DNA from 3 places in the Pseudoduganella sp. OTU4001 genome. Region 3 is predicted to be linked to each of the others. Evidence: predicted binding sites of a transcription regulator. Region 3 holds the regulator's gene; each other region holds the start of a gene.

Region 1 (4,444 bases), on a different contig from region 3:
TCCTTCAATAGATAGCCGATTATGCGCTGGCTGCCGGAGCGCAGCGAGTAGGCTTCCACATCCGAAATCAGGCCGTGCAGGCGGCGGCTCATGCCGGCCAGCATGCGGCGTGCGAACTGCGGGTTGCGTGCCAGCTCGGCGAATACGGTGTGCTTGGAGATATGCAGCAGCATGCAATCGCTGACTGCGTGGGCGGTGACGATGTAGGGCTTTTCCATGAACATCAGCGCCTCGCCGAAGCTGTGGCCGGGACCGATGATCTCGACGATCTTCTCGTTGCCCTGGGATGAGAGGAAACTGAGTTTGACCTGGCCGAAGATGACCATGTGGAATCCAACGCATGGATCGCCGCGCTGGAACACTGCGCTACCACGCGGAACGTGATGCTCGGTGGTGCCGGCAGCCACGAGCGACAGCTCCTCCGGCGCCAGGTCTGCGAACAGGGGCAGTCGCTTGAGGAACTCGCGCGGGTCGATTTTTGGGCTTGGCATTTGCTTCTCCTGAAATGACAAAAGGACCCGCATGCGGCGGGTCCTGTTTTGGTGTGGCTAATGTCGGTTTAGTGGCCCGAATCGCCGTCAGGCTTGCTGTTGGTCTTGAAGACTTCGGGGTTGTCCTTGCCAACCACGTGCATCAGACCGACCAGGCCTTTTTCCATGCGCGACAGCGCGTGGTCGACCAGGATCAGGCGCCCCGGCACTTCCACCTTGAACTCGACCATCGTGGCGCCGCCCGGAGCCACGGTGGTGGTCTGGATGTTGTGCAGCGGTGGCGAGGTCAGGTCGCCCTGGTTGTAGACGCGGTCGAACACTTCGCCGATCACGTGGAAGCTGGAGGTGGCGTTAGGGCCGCCGACGCCGAAGAAGATGCGGACCGTTTCGCCAACCTTGGCTTCCATGCGGTGGGTCTTGGTCAGCGCGTCATGGGTGCCGTTGAACATCAGGTGCTCCGGCTGTTCGGCCAGCAGCTTGTCCAGCGAGAATTCGGCTTCGCCTGGGGTGCCGTGCTTCTGGGCGGTGTACAGCTCGCCTTGCATCACGTAGAACTCGCGGTCCACTGGGGGCAGGCCGCCTTCAGGTTCGACCAGGATCATGCCGTACATGCCGTTGGAGATGTGCTGGGCCACCATCGGGGTCGCGCAGTGGTACACGTACAGGCCAGGATTGAGGGCCTTGAAGGTGAAGCTCTTGGTGCTGCCGGGAGCCGCCTGGGTCACCGCAGCGCCGCCGCCAGGGCCGGTCACGGCATGGAAGTCGACCGAGTGGATCATGTGGCTGTCTTTGGCGTTCGACATGTCCACGTTCACGGTGTCGCCGACGCGGACGCGGATGAACGGGCCCGGCACCTTGCTGTTGAAGGTCCAGTATTTGTAGGTGGTGCCGTCAGCCAGCTGGCCCAGGATTTCGGTGGTGTCCAGCTTGACGTTCACGGTCTGCGGACCGCGCTTGCCGATCGGGGTGCCGACCGACATCGGGTTCTGGGAAATATCCGCCGCCAGCACCGCAGGCTTGGCTTCGCCGTCGCCCACGATGATCTTGCCGATCATGCCCGCCGCCACGTGGCCGGGCAGGGTGCAGATGTAGGTGAATTCGCCCTTCTTGTCGGCCTTGAACACGATTGCGGTCGATGCGCCCTTGTCTTTCAGCTGGTTCGACTTTGCCTTGAAGTCGGGGACCGAAATGTCGTGGGTGGCGCCGTCGCCGTTCACCAGGTTGATCTGCACCACGGCGCCTACCGGTACGCGCAGGGTAGGGTTGGCCTTGCCCTTGGTATCGCCGGAATCGCTGATAAAGACCAGTTTACCGTCTGCGATATCGGTGCGCAGGGTGTAAGTCACATCGGGGCGGTACTTCACGGCGGTGCTGCCGTTGCCACCGTGCTGGCCGTGTTGTGCGTAGGCTGGCGCGAGGGTTGCGGCGCCGATCACCAGCGCTGCGATGGCTTTTGACATCAAGGTCGGTTTCATTTTCTTCTCACAGGTTTGTCCGGCACGGAATTGCGCCGTTCGACAGACAAATCTTAGTTTTGAAATGTATGTTTAAGAATTGATGCAGGTCAAATTATTGAGAAGAACTGGAAAGAAACTCCCGCGCGACGCTCCTACAACGCCAGGCGCGGCAAGCGTGCCAGGAAGGCGTCGCGGATTTCCTGCCCGCTGCTGCTGCCTGCCTGGGCGAAGACGATGCGTTTGCCATCGCGCTCCAGCCAGCCGACGTACCAGCCGACATTGCGGCCGCTGCCGGTCTTGCCGAAGACTTGCCAGCCGCCGACCGGCTCGGGGCGGCGCACCAGTGCCGCTGCCGTGTCATAGGCTAGCGCTTGCAGGCCGAGTTCGCGCTGCACCACGCGGCGCAGGAAGCCGATCTGTTCGTCCGGTGAGATGCGCAGCGAGGAGTTCAGCCAGGACATGGTGAGACCGTTGTCCTTGCCCTTGTCGCCGCTGACGTCCCGGTTGCCGTAGCCGAAGCGCTGCACGTAGGCGCTGAAACGCTGCGCGCCCATTTGCTCGGTCAGGCGCTGCGAATACCAGACCACGGATTCGGCCATCCACGAGCTGGGGTCATGCGGCTGGCGCCAGACGGGGCGCCAGTCGGCGTAGCCTTCCTTGAAGGGCAGCACCGGCGCGTGCTCGTCGCGCAAGATGCCGGCATCGTAGCCCATGAGGGCGATGGGCAGCTTGAAGGTGGACATGGGCGGCAGGCGTTGATCGCATACGCCTTCATGCACCAGCCACTTGCCGGTGGCGGCATCGGCCACGGCCAGGCAGTGTTCAGTGGAAAACGCGGGCAAAGGGAGGCCCAGCCCTGCTGCAAGCAGGGCGACGAATTTGCGGTCCATGTTATGTCTCCGGTTAGAGTTTGCTGAGTTGCGCCGGGAGCTGGCGCAGGAAGGCTTCCTTCAGGCGCGGGCCGGCAGCGCCTTCAATTTCCTTGTCGTCCTGGTGCATGCGGGCGAACACGATGGTGCGCTCGCCGTTGGTGGCCCAGCCTACGAACCAGCCGTAGGAGCGCGAGTAGTCGTCCTTGCCGTCCGGGCCAAGAGGCGCGCCGGTGCCGGTCTTGCCAAAGACTTGCCAGCCGCCGGGCAGCTCGGCCACTTTCAGCAGGCCGGCTGTTTGCTCGTAAGCGTGCGGCGCAAGTCCCAGCTCGCGGCGCACCAGGCGGCGCAGGAAGGCCGTTTGTTCGTCGGCCGAAATCTGCAGCGAAGATCCCATCCACGACCACTTCAGGCCATTGTTCTTGCCTGCGTCGCCGCGCGTGTCGCCATTGCCGTAGCCGAAACGCTGCACGTAGTTGCTGAAGCGTTGCTCGCCAAGCTGGCCTGTGACTTGCTGCGCATACCAGGAGGCGGACAGGCGGATCCACTCTTTGGGATCGAGGTCGCGCCGCCATTCCTTGCGGCCGGCCTTGTAGCTGTCACGGTAGGGCAGCATCGGCGCGTGCTGGTCGCGCAGGAAGCCGCTGTCGTAACCCATCAGGCTGACCACGATATTGAAGGTAGAAACCGGCGTGATGCGGGTCGCGCAATCGCCATCGCGCAGCAGGGACTTGCCGCTGGCGGCGTCGACGAAAGTGGTGCAGTCCAGCGCCGCCATCGATTGCGCGGAGGGCGAAACGCTCCATGCCAAGGCCGGCTGCAAGGCGAAATTGCCGCCTGCAATGGCCAGCAGCAGCGCCACGGTAGCTGCGCGCGCCCACATGGCGCGGCGTGCATTGCCAGGCGTGCGGATCAGCGATACGCGCTCGCTCAAGGTGTTGGCGTCGATGCTGCCGAAGGCCAGGGCGCCTTGCGGCGCAAGGTGCTGCAGCTTGAGTTGCGCCACCAGTGCAGCCGCATATGCCTTGCGCTGTGCCGGCGGGCGGCCGCGCAGCACGTCGCGGTCGCAGCCAAGTTCCTGCGCCCAGGTCAGGTTGGCCCGCAGCAGGCGCATGAAAGGGTTGAACCACAACAGGGTTTGCAGCAGGACGCCCGCAGCCATCCACTGCAGGTCGTGGCGGCGCAGGTGGGTCATTTCGTGTTCGACGATCAGCTCACGCTGCAGCGGATCAAAGCCGCCGAGGTGGCGCGGCAGCAGCAGGCGAGGGCGGAACAGGCCAAGCAGCATCGGCGAGATCGGCGCATCGACTTCGACGATGTCGGCGCCGGCGGCGGCGCGCCGGGTGCCGCTTTCGGCCAGGCGGTCCAGCATGCGCTGGGCGCGGCTCAGGCTCACAAGCGACCAAACCAGTCCGGCCAGGTAGACGGCAAACCACAACTGCGCGCCAAGCAGCAGCCAGGATCGCGCGTCTGCCGCGTTGTCCTCGTCCCGCGGCGCGGCAGCCAGTGCATGGCGCAGGCTGGCGGGCTTGGGCGGCGCGATGTAGTGCGTCACCGTTTCGGTCGCCACCTCGAGCGGCGGAATCAGGCGCACGCGCTGGCTGTGCGGCAGCAGGAGCAATGCGAA
Region 2 (4,444 bases), on a different contig from region 3:
GTTCAGCGCGCGCGACCAGGGCACCATGAGCAGCTCCGGCCAGCCCATTCCGCTGCGCAGCGCGCCCAGCCACGTCGGCATGGCGATGCGCATCCCAATCTACCGCAACGGCATGCCCATCTCCACCGTGGCCGAGCGGCGCGCAGCCTGCATCGGCTCCGTGGGACTGGGCTTCAGCGTACCGCGCCTGGTGGCCGTTGCACTGGGCGAAATGCCGGTGCGCAGCATGCGCGTCATGCTACGCGACAGCAGCGCCGCGCCACGGGCGGCCACCGTGCTGTTCGACAGCCAGCCTGGCGCAGCGGGCGCCGGCAACGAACACTTCACCACCGAGCTGCCGGTGCAATTCCATGGCCGCACCTGGCATGCGCAGTTCAGCGTGCCGAAACAGGCCCTGTATTCCAGCTTCGACCAGTTCCTGCCGATGCTGGCCGCCAGCATGGGCTTTGTCGCCAGCGTGCTGCTGTACGCGCTGTTCTTTACGCTGGCCTCCTCGCGCCGCCGTGCCGTGAAGATGGCGCGCGCCATGACGCGCGAGTTGCGCGACAGCCAGGCGCGCCTGCAACTGTCGCACCACCGGCTGCGCCGCCTGGCCGCGCACGCCGACCATATCAAGGAAGAAGAACGCAAGCGCATCGCGCGCGAGATCCACGACGACCTGGGCCAGAATCTGCTGGCCCTGCGCATCGAGGCCGACATCCTCGCCACGCGCACCGAGAAAAGCCACCCGCGCCTGCACGCGCGGGCGCGCGCCACCCTGCACCAGATCGACAACACCATCCGCAGCGTGCGCCACATCATCAACGACCTGCGCCCGAATGTGCTGGACCTGGGACTGTCGGCGGCGGTTGAATGGCAGATTGCGCAATTCCGCCAGCGCTCCAGCATCCAGTGCGAATTCATTGAAGATGCGATCGCCGACCATGGCGTGGACGACCATTGCGCCACCGCCTTCTTCCGCGTGCTGCAGGAATCCTTGAGCAATATCCACCAGCACGCCGGCGCCAGCGTGGTGCGGGTCGAGCTGTACCAGTCGCACGGCATGCTGCGCATGACCATCAGTGACAACGGCATTGGCATCGATACCGCCAGCCGCCACAAAGCCGGCTCCTTCGGGCTGGTCGGCATCGAGGAACGCATCAGCCTGCTTGGCGGCAGTTGCTCGATCAGCAGCCTGGCGCATGGCGGCACGACTGTCAGCATCGCGGTACCGGTCGGGGCTTCCACCGAAGACATGCGCTTGAGTGCTTAGGCATTTTTACCACTCGGTAGGAAAAGACCTGCACTCATTGATCCATATCAAACTCTCTTTCCCCAGCTCAGCAAAAATGCATATGTAACATTTGACGGCGTGGCAAGCTATTGATTTGAAAGGATCTGCAACTGTGTTGTTTATGCCGCGCACGGTTGAATTGTTACTTGCATTCGAGGGGGCGAGGCCTATACTTGAGTATGTTGATGCACATCAACTTTCGCGTTCCCAACTCCGAACGCCTCAGATGCCTCGGCGACAGCACCAGCCCTCCAGAACGGCGTCTTATCTCTCTCAATTCGGTTTGAATCCGCTCACTTTTAAAGGGAATGTCACTCATGATTTCTGCTGAAAGCTTCAAGGCCATTGCCGACCTCGACCTGGAACCTATCAAGGTAAAACTGATGCATGTGGAATCCGGCGAAGGCTGGTCGCTGGAAAAGGTCAACGCAGTAGAGTTCGAATATCGCCGCTTCCTGTACCTGATGAAAACTTTCCCCAACGAACAGACTGCGCCGCTGATGGATGTGGATATTTTCTGGCATTACCACATCCTGGACACCATGAAGTACTTCATCGACTGTGAGAATGTGTTTGGCTATTACCTGCACCACTTCCCATACATCGGCCTGCGCGGCGAAGATGACGAAGAGGCGCACGAGCGTGTGGGCAACCGGATGAAGGAGCTGTATGAGGAAACCTTTGGCGAGGCCTATCTGCGTAAGGCGGCGCCGGTCGATACCGCTTACTCGGGCCGCGTTGCCGGCGAGGCGGTAGCCTATTCGGGCCGGGTGGCTGCGGAGCCTACTGTTGCCGCCAAAGTGGCGTATTCGGGCCGCGTCAGCGACGCCAATGTGACCGCGTACTCGGGCCGCGTCGCTGCCACCGCCTACTCGGGCCGCGTGGCCATCGACGCGCAGACGGCATACTCGGGCCGCGTGACCAGCGAGGCGAAAACCGCCTACTCCGGCCGTGTGGCGTCCGAAGCGCAAACTGCTTACTCGGGCCGCGTCACCAGCGAAGCGAAAACCGCCTACTCGGGCCGCGTCTCAAGCGAAGCAAAAACCGCCTACTCCGGCCGTGTCAGCACCAAGGAGGTAAGCGCTTTCTACGGCCAGCGCCCACGCCTGGCAGCCGCATAAAAAACGCCCGCCAAATGACAACGGCCGCCCAAAGGCGGCCGTTTTTTTCACCCGTAAAGGCGAAATCAGTGCGCCATCAGGTCGCGCAGTTCACGGATGCTGAAATCGCTGATTTCATGCATGCGGATCAGAATGGTCGCGCCGATAGGCAGAGTGTTATGACGGATCTTGCTGATAACAGGTGGAGCAACTTCCAGAGCGCGGGACAGGGCGGCATCGTTTTTCAGCTGCAGCTTTTCAATGATGGCATCCAGGACGCGGTTCGGATTGTAGGAAGGCGATGCGGTAATTTCTTTCAGAGAGCTCATGACTAGGTACTTTTTCAATATGTTGCGACGTCGCAACAAAATAATTGGCGGAATTTTCGACAAAGAGCGCCAGAAAAAGCCGTGATTGACGCAATTTTCGGCACACGGCCGGTATGATACACCCTTTTATTGCCGTTCGCTTAACGCGGGGCAACTTTAGTGAGATTTTGATAGATTCTAGCGCGCGGAGCTGTGCTAGGAAATAAGATAGTTTAATAAAAAGACTACTTTTGGTCTTTTCTTGCCGATGTGAATGGTACCAAGGGCAGGCAAAGCCAGGTAAACGTTATCCAAATGAGGGCTGGAGGCAGGTACATCAAGGCCGCCGGCATCGGCGCCGTGTCTGACCGCCAGTCAAGGCGGCACCGAATTTCCTCCGGCGACGGCGGCGGCACGTGGGCCTGGCCGCGCTGGGCCAGATAGACGCGGACTTGCTCCTTGCTTGGATGGCTATACATGGCGGCCTCCCTGGCAGACATTGGCACAAGATAGCGCCGGCAGCTTCACGGGCGCTTGATGCATCTCAAGGCGGCTGCAACATCCGGATAGCGCAGCCGCACCTTCAACTCCGTCTTCATGCGCCGGTTCTCCAGACGGCGCGACTCGGACATAAAGGACAACAACGTCGGCGCCACTACTTTTGCCAGCTCGGCACGTCCGAGGCGCGGGGGACGCGGCAGCCCGAAATGATCGGCCACCATATCGAAATACTCCCCCATTTTGAGTTCTGTGTCATCCACTGCGTGGTACACACGGTTACTGGCGCCACGCCGCAACGCCGCCAGTACAACACGCGCCAGGTCGTCGGCGTGGATATGGTTAGTGTAAACATCATCTTCCGCGCGCAGCGCCGGAGTGCCTTGCTGCAAGCGTTTGACCGGCAGGCGGTCCGCACCATAAATCCCCGGCACGCGCAGGATGGAAAGATGGCCCTGCGCCCGGCGTGACCAGGCCCGCAGCACCCGCTCAGCATCCACCCGGCGCAGCGCACGTGCGTTGCGCGGCGCCACGGTCCGGGTTTCGTCAGCCCAGTTCCCGCCCAGGTCGCCGTACACGCCCGTGGTGCTGACATAAACCACATGCGCCCTCTCAGGTAAAATGGCGGTCACATTGCGGGTGCGCCGGTCTAGCTCGCCCTCGCCAGGCGGTGGCGCCAGATGGACAATCTGGTGCGCCAGCCCGGCCAGGCGGCGCAGCGAAGCAGGCTGGTCCAGGTTGGCCAGCAGCGGCACGGCGCCCGCCGCACGCAATTCGGCAAAGCGCTCGCGCTGGCTGGTCAGGGCAAAAACGCGGTAGTGTGCGCGCACCAGGGGCAGCAAACGCATGCCCACGTCGCCGCAGCCGATGATCAGCAGGCGCGGCTTGTTGAATTTTTTACTGATTTCCATTTTTAAGATTGTATGTCTTTCCAAATTACTGTTCAGCCAAGCGGCCACCAATTCAGCTGTGAAGAAGACGAAACCGTCCTGGCCGCCGCCATGCGCGCCGGTGTCGGCCTGCCCTACGGCTGCAAAAATGGCGCCTGCAGCTCCTGCAAGGGCAAGGTCGTTGAGGGCTCCGTCAGCCACAAGGCGCACCAGCGCCGCGCCTTGAGCGAGGAAGAAGAAGCCTCCGGCATGTCCCTGTTCTGCTGCGCCGTGCCGCATTCCGACCTGGTGCTGGAAGCGCGCGAAGTGGCGGGCAGCGGCGACTTCCCGATCAAGAAGATGCCGACCCGCGTCAACGCGCTGGAAAAGATGGCG
Region 3 (4,444 bases):
ATATCGGCCTCGTGTTGCAGGAGCCGTTCTTGTTCTTCGGCACCATCGCCGAGAACATCGCCTACGGCAAGCCGAATGCCACGCGCGAAGAAATCATGAAGGCAGCGCGCGCCGCGCACGCCCACGACTTCATCCTGCGCCTGCCGCAAGGCTATGACTCGATGGTGGGTGAGCGCGGCCAGGGCCTGTCGGGCGGTGAGCGCCAGCGTATCTCGATCGCGCGCGCCCTGCTGATCGACCCGCGCATCCTGATCCTGGACGAAGCGACTGCCTCGGTGGACTCCGAGACCGAAAAAGAAATCCAGAAGGCGCTGGACAACCTGGTTGCCGGCCGCACCACGATCGCGATTGCGCACCGCCTGTCCACGCTGCAGCGCGCCAACCGCCTGGTCGTGATGGACCGCGGCAAGGTGGTGGAAGAAGGCCCGCACGACGAGCTGATGGCCAAGGAAGGCGCCTATTACCGCCTGTACCAGGCGCAGGCACGTAACGTCGACACCGACATGGATGACAAAGCAAAGAGCCGTGAAGATGATTAATTTTAGTTTGAGCCGCGACAGCTTTGGGAAGCTGAACCTGATCGACGCCAACGGCGTGCTGCACGAGAACGTCTCGCCGGTGCGCGCGTTCCCCATCCAGGCGCCGGAAGAAGGCCTGTCGCTGGTGAACACCGACGGCAAGGAAGTGGCATGGCTGGACAAGATCTCCGACCTGTCGCCGGAGATGGCCGACATCGTGCGCGAAGAGCTGGCCGGCCGCGAGTTCATGCCCGAGATCAGCCGCATCATCGACGTCGGCAGCTACGCCTGCCCATCCACCTGGACGGTCGCCACCGACCGCGGCGAGACCAGTTTCGTGCTGCGCGGCGAAGAGGACATCCGCCGCATCGGCAGCGTGTCGCTGCTGGTCTCCGACAGCCACGGCATCCACTTCCTGATCCGTGACCAGTTCGCCCTCGACAAGCACAGCAAGCGCATCCTGGACCGCTTCATGTAAGCCAAATTTGATATGGATCATGTGCCGTTGGTATTGCTGGACGGCACAATGTCTCAACTGCAATTGCGGAGAGACGCATGGATTCGATTGTTTTTGGCCCCGACCTGGCACTGGGCATTCCTGTGATGGACCAGTCGCATCGCATCATCTTCGATTTGCTGCAGTCCATCGATGCCTTGCCGCGCCCGGCCTTTGAGGAAGCGTGCCATCAACTGGCAGAAGAGTTCGCCCAAGATCTGGCGGAAGAGAACCACTTGATGGAAGCGATCGGCTACCCCCTCGCTGCCACGCACCGTGCGGCCCATGACAGTCTGCTGGCCTCGCTCGACCAGGCGTGCTGCCTGCTGGCGGCTGGCGATGAGTCCTCTGCGCGCCGGATGGTGCGCGCCTTGCCGGACTGGGTGGAGGCGCACATCAACACCATGGATCTGGCCCTGGCCATCGCCGCCTCAAACCTCAAGTGAAAAAAAGGGGCAGCCGAAGCTGCCCCATACACCCCCTACAGGTGAGAAAGTGGTTGCTACTCAGGCGACGGCGAGCTCCTGCGCCATGCCGCCGGAAGACATCGCCTCCAGTTTGCTGCGGTCGAGAATGCGCAGGTCGCGGTTATTCAATACGATCGAACCGTCCTGGCGCAGGCGGGCCAGCTGGCGGCTGACGCTTTCCACGGTCAGGCCGAGGTAGCCGCCGATGTCTTCGCGCGACATGCGCAACTGGAAGCTGCTTGACGAGTAGCCGCGCTGGGCGTAGCGGCCGGCGAGGTTCAGCAGGAACATGGCCAGGCGCTGCTCGGCGCGCATATGGCTCAGGAACAGCATCACCGATTGCTCACGCTGGATCTCGCGGCTCATGGTGCGGTGGAATTGCTGCAGCAGCCCTGGGATCTGCATCACCAGTTCCTGCAGGCGGCTGAACGGAATCTCGCACACTTCGCTGTCCTCCAGCGCAACGGCGTTGCAGCTATGCTGGCCGGCGCCAATCGCTTCCATGCCCAGCAGGTCGCCGGCCATGTGGAAGCCGCCGATGGTCTGTTCGCCGCGCTGGTTCACCTGCACGGTCTTGAAGTGGCCGAAGCGCACCGCATACAGGCTGTGGAAGCTGTCGCCCGTCTGGTACAGCGGCTCGTCGCGCGATACGCGGCGGCGGCGGGCAATGATCTGGTCCAGGCGGGCGACGTCGTCTTCCGCCAGGCCCTGAGGCAAGCACAGGCGGTTAAAACTGCACAGCGAGCATTTGGCGGCGACTGGCGCGCAATTCTTGGTGGTGTTTGCAGGGGTGATGGGGATAACCGGGCTCATGGTGCTGCTCCTTGTGTTCGATGGAGTCAGTATCGCGTCCCGGCGCATTTCCCGGTATCAAGCTTCCTGTGTAGTTGATGTAGTGGTTCCCCTACAGTACATTCAGATCAGTCCGTGCTCCAGGGCGTAGCGGGTCAGCTCGGCATTGCTGGACATGCCCATTTTCTCGAGGATGCGGCTGCGGTACGTTGTCACAGTGTTAGGGCTCAGATGTAGTTTTTCCCCGATGCGCACCAGCGATTCGCCCTGCGCAATCAGCTTGAACACTTCCAGCTCGCGGTTGGAAAGCTCTTCATGGTCGCCGCTGGGGCCGCCACCCACCAGGGTTGCCAATTTTTCAAGCAATGCCGGGCTGACATGCTTGCCGCCTGCCGCCGCCTTGCGCACCGCTTCCACCAGGGTGGTGGTCGGAGCGTCCTTGGTGAGGTAGCCGGAGGCGCCGGACTTCAGGGCGCGCACGGCGTAAATCTCTTCCGAATAAGTGCTCAGGACCAGGACGGCCATGCGCGGGTACTCTGCACGCAGGGTTTTCAGCAAATCCAGCCCATTTTTGCCGGGCATTTTGATGTCGACCAGGGCCACGTCGAAGCTGCGCTCGGCCACCCGGGCCATGGCTTCGACGGCATTGCCCGCCTCGCCCTCCACGCTGATATCGGGCGCGGTGCCGAGCATCAGGCGCACGCCGTTGCGTGCTATGGCGTGGTCGTCGACCAGCAGTACGGTGATCTTGTCACCCATTCTTGTCCTCCAAAGGCAGGCGCAGTTGCAGGGTGGTGCCCTGCCCAGCCTTGCCGCTGATTGTCAGTTCGCCGGCGAAGCGGCGGGTACGTTCGTGCATGCCGAAAAGGCCCCAGGATTCGCGGTCGGACAGGCCGGCGCTTTCGATGCCCTTGCCGTCGTCTTCCACCCGCAGCACAACGCAGTCGCCGTCGCGGTCGACCAGCAGGCGCGCTTCACTGGCTTCGGCGTGGCGCACCACATTGGTCAGCGCTTCCTGTGCGACGCGGAACAGCATGGTGCTGCGCTCCGCATCCAGCTCCAATGCCGCCGCCTCGGGCGTGATATTGCAGCTGCATTGCAGGCCGCTGCGCTGGGCTACCTGCTCGGAATACCATTCCAGCGCAGGCCAGATGCCCAGCTGGTCCAGCACGCTGGGGCGCAGGTCGGTGATCACGCGGCGCACGGTCTCGATGGCGTCCTGCGCCAGCTTGGCGGCGTCCTTCAGCAGCGGGTCGGACTGCTCGCCGCCGCGTTCGATCGCCACGGAGATGTAGGCTTTGATCCCGGTCAGCAGGCCGCCCAGCTCGTCGTGGATCTCCTGCGCGATGCGGGTGCGTTCGTGCTCTTTCAGCTTCTCCTGGTAGGCGGCCAGCTCGCGCAACTCCTTCTGCGACTGGCGCAGCACGCGTTCGGCCTGCGATTTTTCCTCGATCAGGCGCTGCTCGCGCAGCAGGCGGTCAATCGCGCCGGCCAGAAAGTCGAGGTAGCGGCCGTCGCTGTCCTTCACCAGGTAGTCGCGCGCGCCGCGGCGCATGGCTTCCGCCGCCACGGTGGCGCTGTCGGCGCCGGTCAGCATCATCACGGGGATGGTTGGCTGCGGCTCGCCCTGGTCGGCGGCCAGCCGGGCCAGGAACTCCAGGCCGGTCAGGTCCGGCAGGTGGTAATCGAGCAGGATGCAGTCGGGCTTTTCGCGCAAGGCGATATCGAGGCCTTCCTGGCCGCTTTCCGCTTCCAGCAATTCGCAGCTGAAGCCCGGCGCCTGCGCGAACGCACGGCGGCAGGCAATCCGGTCGACGATATCGTCTTCGACGATCAGGACCCTCACCGCGTTCATGGCAGCTCGCTGATGGTCCAGTACAGGTTAATCGAGCGCACAACTTCGACAAACTGGCGGTAATCCACCGGCTTGGTCATGTAGCCGGCCACGCCCAGGTCGAAGCTGCGCATCTTGTCCTGCTGCTCTTCGGAGGTGGTGAGCACGATCACGGGAATGCGGCGCAGCAGCGGGTCCTGCTTGATATTCTGCAGGAATTCGATGCCGTTCATGATCGGCATATTCAGGTCCAGCAGGATAATGCACGGCTGCTCGCTGCCCGGCTCGCGCAGGTATTCCAGCGCGGCCTCGCCGTTTTCCATCGACACCACGCGGT

The links. The regulator FNR, encoded in region 3, switches genes on or off when oxygen is low (the NO sensors DNR and NnrR bind a similar motif). The targets are predictions, from matches to a motif close to TTGATNNNNATCAA.
Region 1: the regulator FNR is predicted to act here: its motif matches at 2,046-2,059, upstream of nirK (copper-containing nitrite reductase).
Region 2: the regulator FNR is predicted to act here: its motif matches at 1,456-1,469, upstream of AAHE99_RS25180 (glycine-rich domain-containing protein).

What each region holds. Positions count from the first base shown of each region.
Region 1 is NZ_JASATG010000015.1:86,861-91,304, forward strand. It holds gene AAHE99_RS15360 (Crp/Fnr family transcriptional regulator) at 1-491, opposite strand, end outside; gene nirK (copper-containing nitrite reductase) at 560-1,966, opposite strand; gene blaOXA (class D beta-lactamase) at 2,101-2,838, opposite strand; gene blaOXA (class D beta-lactamase) at 2,852-4,444, opposite strand, start outside.
Region 2 is NZ_JASATG010000048.1:4,827-9,270, reverse strand. It holds gene AAHE99_RS25185 (CHASE domain-containing protein) at 1-1,252, shown strand, start outside; gene AAHE99_RS25180 (glycine-rich domain-containing protein) at 1,591-2,394, shown strand; gene AAHE99_RS25175 (hypothetical protein) at 2,460-2,702, opposite strand; gene AAHE99_RS25170 (SDR family oxidoreductase) at 3,206-4,090, opposite strand; gene AAHE99_RS25165 (CDP-6-deoxy-delta-3,4-glucoseen reductase) at 4,103-4,444, shown strand, end outside.
Region 3 is NZ_JASATG010000020.1:75,959-80,402, forward strand. It holds gene AAHE99_RS17935 (cyanophycin metabolism-associated ABC transporter) at 1-539, shown strand, start outside; gene AAHE99_RS17940 (cyanophycin metabolism-associated DUF1854 family protein) at 532-996, shown strand; gene AAHE99_RS17945 (bacteriohemerythrin) at 1,074-1,460, shown strand; gene fnr (fumarate/nitrate reduction transcriptional regulator Fnr) at 1,521-2,294, opposite strand; gene AAHE99_RS17955 (response regulator transcription factor) at 2,397-3,032, opposite strand; gene AAHE99_RS17960 (ATP-binding response regulator) at 3,025-4,128, opposite strand; gene AAHE99_RS17965 (response regulator) at 4,125-4,444, opposite strand, start outside.